Regions from separate parts of the Streptomyces sp. NPDC101110 genome, predicted to be linked through region 2. Evidence: riboswitches for the same ligand, from Rfam matches in the RefSeq annotation. Region 2 holds a riboswitch; the other holds the start of a gene.
What was found. A riboswitch is a leader RNA that binds a small molecule or an ion and turns the genes downstream of it on or off. The one in region 2 is predicted to bind glycine.

Region 1 (2,385 bases), on a different contig from region 2:
TCCCGGTCGGCCAGGACGGCAGAACCGCAGCCGGCGGGGAGGTCGCCGCGCTCCACCGCGCGCAGCAGGCGGGTGCTCGCCGCGCGGTGGCGCAGGAACGCGTAGCGCGAGACGCCGCGGCCGCGGTCGCGCTGGCCGGCCAGGGCCTGTTCGGGCGTGACGTCGAGGAGGAGCAGGTGCAGGGTGCCGCCGCGGCGGCGGGCCTCGCGGGCGAGCCAGCGGCGGACCCAGGCCTGCGTACCGCAGTCGTGCACGACGATGCCCTCGCCCGTGCGCAGAGCGCGGCGCAGTCCGGCGTAGTGGGCGAGGCGGACGAACGGGCGGTAGAGCGCGTACGGCACGGCTCGCGGCATGCGGCGGGCCCAGCGGTCGCGGGTGTCCTGGGAGTCGACGCGCCGGCCCGGCACGGTGCGCCGCATCAGGGTGGACTTTCCGCTGCCCGGCAGGCCGGTCACCACGACGAGGTCGCGGGGGCCGAACAGCAGCGCGCGCGGACCGCGGCCGGCGCGGTCGCGCAGATCGCGGACGACCGGCGCCGGTGCCGGTGCCGGAGCGGCGGCCGCCCGGGCCCGGGCGGCCGGCTGCTCGGGCAGCGCGATGCCCGTCGTCGCGTACGCGGTGGTCCTGTTCACCGTGATCGTCCTCCCCTGGGGCCAGGTACGGAGTCCCATCCCCGCCGAGTGTAAAGAGAAGGTAATGCGGCAGGCCTCTCATTTACGTTCTCGTCCTGCAACAGGGCTGCTACAGGTCGCCGTGCCCGGCGCGCGGGACTCGTGCACTCCCTGTGAAAGGTCCCCCTGCCGCGCCGGAAGGATGCGTGCAATGATGTGCGCGCCAACTGCATACCGGCCGTTTGAATCCGCGCGGGAGAGTTCCCAGCACCGCAAGAGCTGGGGCGCCGAAGGAGCAAGTCCCTCCCTTGAATCTCTCAGGCCCCGTTACCGCGCGGGCGAGGCACATCTGAAAAGCGGGCCACCTCCTCCGCACGCGAGGCGTGGCCCCACCCAAGGTGCAAGCCGTGTCCCGAGTGGTCATGGCGAACCTCTCAGGTTCCGATGACAGATGGGGAGGAACGTCCTCGCCCTCCCCCACGCTCGGCTTCGCTCGCGTGGGAGGTGCCCCATCGCCCCTTGGAGACGACCGACCGTGAGCAGTACAGGAGAACTCCGTCACACCGCGCTCGATGCCCTGCATCGCTCGCTCGGCGCGACGATGACCGACTTCGCCGGCTGGGACATGCCCCTGCGCTACGGCTCCGAGCGCGACGAGCACCTCGCCGTGCGCACGAAGGCCGGCCTCTTCGACCTCTCCCACATGGGCGAGATCACCGTCACCGGCCCCCAGGCCGCAGCCCTGCTGGACTTCGCCCTGGTGGGCAACATCGGCGGTGTGAAGCCGGGCCGGGCCCGCTACACCATGATCTGCCGGGCCGACGGCGGCATCCTCGACGACCTGATCGTCTACCGGCTGGGCGAGACCGAGTACATGGTGGTCGCCAACGCCTCCAACGCCCAGGTGGTCCTGGACGCGCTGACCGAGCGCGCCGCCGGTTTCGACGCCGAGGTGCGCGACGACCGGGACGCCTACGCGCTGATCGCCGTGCAGGGCCCGCAGTCGCCCGGGATCCTGGCGTCCCTCACCGACGCCGACCTCGACGGCCTGAAGTACTACGCCGGGCTGCCCGGCACGGTCGCGGGTGTCCCGGCCCTGATCGCCCGGACCGGCTACACCGGCGAGGACGGCTTCGAGCTGTTCGTGAAGCCCGAGCACGCCGTCGAACTGTGGCAGGCCCTGACCAAGGCCGGCGAGGGCGTCGGCCTGGTCCCGTGCGGGCTGTCCTGCCGCGACACGCTGCGCCTGGAGGCGGGCATGCCGCTGTACGGGCACGAACTGACCACCTCCCTCACCCCCTTCGACGCCGGGCTCGGCCGGGTGGTGAAGTTCGAGAAGGAGGGCGACTTCGTGGGCCGCGAGGCCCTGCGCGAGGCCGCCGCCCGCGCCGAGCAGAACCCGCCGCGCGTCCTGGTCGGACTCGTCGCCGAGGGCCGCCGGGTCCCGCGCGCCGGGTACGCGGTCGTCGCCGGCGGCGAGGTGATCGGCGAGGTCACCTCCGGCGCTCCCTCCCCCACCCTCGGCGAGCCGATCGCGATGGCGTACGTCGACGCCACGCACGCCGCGCCCGGCACGGCCGGCGTGGGCGTGGACATCCGGGGCAGTCACGAGCCGTACGAGGTCGTGGCGCTGCCGTTCTACAAGCGCCAGAAGTAGACACTGGCCGGAGGGCCGCGGCTGCGGCCCCGTGCCCGTCGTCCCAGCTCACCAGCAGTCCCCCCTTCCACAGCACTCCCGCGCGTACAGGAGAATCCAGGCCATGAGCAACCCCAA
Region 2 (2,385 bases):
GCGCCGCTACGACTTCTCGACGCTCACCCGTTCCGAGACGCTGCGCGGCCCCACGGACGACCCCGGGGTGGTCCGAGAGGCGGCGGCCCGGTTGCTGGACTCCGTCGACACGACGGGCGGGGTGCGGCTGCTCGGGGTGGGTGTGAGCGGGCTCGCCGACTACACGCAGGAAGATCTGTTCGCCCAGGCCGCGGGAGGGCGGGGGGTCGAGGAGAGCCCGGTCGAGGAGCATCCCGCGGCGCCGGCCGAGGAGCAGCCCTCGCTCGCCGAGCGGCGCTGGCCCGCCGGGCACGACGTGCGGCATGCCGAGTTCGGTCACGGGTGGGTGCAGGGAAGCGGCCTGGGGCGGGTCACCGTACGGTTCGAGACGCCCGCCTCCGAGCCGGGGCGGGTGCGGACCTTCCGGGTCGACGACCCGGATCTGGAAGCGGCGGATCCGCTGCCTCTGGTGTTACGTGGGGAGGGAGGGCAGGCCGCTGGGGCGGGGCCTCAGGCTGTTTCGTCGGTGCCCGCGAGCTTGCCGAAGTCGTGGTCCGGGAGCGGGGGCGGAGCGGCGACGTCGAGACCGTAGTGGTGGTAGAGCTGCAATTCCTGCTCGGGCGAGAGATGGCGGCCCACACCGAAGTCGGGAGCGTCCTTGATCAGGGCTCGCTCGAAGGGCACGTGCAGGGCACCCTCGACCAGTTCGCTGGGCTCGAGGGGGACGAAGGCGTCCCTGCTGAACAGGCCCGTCCGTATGGCCGCCCACTCCGGCTCGCCGGTGGCGTCGTCGAGGTAGACCTCGTCGATGGTGCCGATCCTGGTCCCGTTGCGGTCGAACGCCTTGCGGCCGATCAGGTTGCGCGGATCGATATCGGTTCGCACGGGCCCTCCACATGGTCGCAACTCATACGTAGACACTACAAAACGGTACAAGTGGGGATGCGGCCACTCGAAGGTTCGTGCGTTGACCTCGCTGGTACGCTGGCATCGGCTGCTGACCCCGTGCGGGAGAGTCCTCCAGACACCATCGGAGGCGCCGAAGGAGCAAATCCTCCCCGGAATCTCTCAGGCTCACGTACCGCACGGACGAGGTCACTCTGGAAAGCAGGGCGGGTGTCGACGGCTTCCGCTCTCACCGACGGTGAAAACCGGAGGCCTTCGGGCGATCCGGTGAAGCTCTCAGGTTGAGATGACAGAGGGGGAGGCCGTCCGGGTACCCGTGCCGTGGTGCCCCTCGAAGGTCGTGTCGACCAGGAGGCCTCCGTAATGACCGCCCACCGCATTCCGCTCTCCGAGCTCGAAGAGGCAGTCCCCTTCGAGCAGCGCCACATCGGCCCCGACCACGAGGCCTGCGCCAAGATGCTTGCGCACGTCGGCTACGGCTCGCTGGACGAGCTGACCGCGGCCGCGGTCCCGGCCGTGATCAAGAGCGCCGAGGCGCTGGATCTGCCCGGCGCCCGCAGCGAAGCCGAAGTGATCGCCGAGCTGCGCTCCCTCGCCGACCGCAACCAGGTCCTCGGCTCCATGATCGGCCTCGGCTACTACGGCACGTTCACACCGCCGGTCATCATGCGCAACGTCATGGAGAACCCGTCCTGGTACACGGCCTACACGCCGTACCAGCCGGAGATCTCGCAGGGCAGGCTGGAGGCGCTGCTCAACTTCCAGACCGTGGTCGCCGAGCTGACCGGACTGCCGACCTCGGGCGCCTCCCTGCTCGACGAGGGCACCGCGGCCGCCGAGGCCATGGCGCTGTCGCGGCGCCTGGGCAAGAACAAGAAGGGCCTGTTCCTGGTCGACGCGGACGCGCTGCCGCAGACCATCGCCGTGATCCAGACCCGCGCCGAGCCGACAGGGGTAGAGGTCGTCGTCGCCGACCTGAGCGAGGGCATCCCCGACGAGATCGCCGAGCGCGAGATCAACGGCGTGCTGCTCCAGTACCCCGGCGCCTCCGGCGCCGTGCGGGACATCAAGCCGGTCATCGACCGCGCGCACGAGCTCGGGGCGCTCGTCACCGTCGCCGCCGACCTGCTCGCCCTGACGCTGCTGAAGTCGCCCGGGGAGCTCGGCGCGGACATCGCCGTCGGCACCACCCAGCGTTTCGGCGTCCCCATGGGCTTCGGCGGACCGCACGCGGGCTACATGGCGGTCCAGGACAAGATGGCGCGCAGCCTGCCCGGGCGGCTCGTCGGCGTGTCCGTCGACGCCGACGGCAACAAGGCCTACCGACTGGCCCTGCAGACGCGTGAACAGCACATCCGCCGTGAGAAGGCCACCAGCAACATCTGCACCGCGCAGGTGCTCCTCGCCGTCATGGCCGGCATGTACGCCGTCTACCACGGCCCCGAGGGTCTCAAGGGCATCGCGCGGCGCACCCACCGGTACGCCACGGTTCTCGCCGCC

Region 1: it holds a riboswitch for glycine, as region 2 does, so the genes downstream of both, gcvT (glycine cleavage system aminomethyltransferase GcvT) here and gcvP (aminomethyl-transferring glycine dehydrogenase) in region 2, are expected to answer to the same signal.

The regions. Positions count from the first base shown of each region.
Region 1 is NZ_JBIVZM010000012.1:27,039-29,423, reverse strand. It holds gene ACIQU3_RS25970 (AAA family ATPase) at 1-632, opposite strand, end outside; glycine riboswitch at 855-954, shown strand; gene gcvT (glycine cleavage system aminomethyltransferase GcvT) at 1,147-2,268, shown strand; gene gcvH (glycine cleavage system protein GcvH) at 2,372-2,385, shown strand, end outside.
Region 2 is NZ_JBIVZM010000011.1:10,247-12,631, forward strand. It holds gene ACIQU3_RS24555 (DNA polymerase IV) at 1-571, shown strand, start outside; gene ACIQU3_RS24560 (PRC-barrel domain-containing protein) at 490-864, opposite strand; glycine riboswitch at 978-1,073, shown strand; gene gcvP (aminomethyl-transferring glycine dehydrogenase) at 1,249-2,385, shown strand, end outside.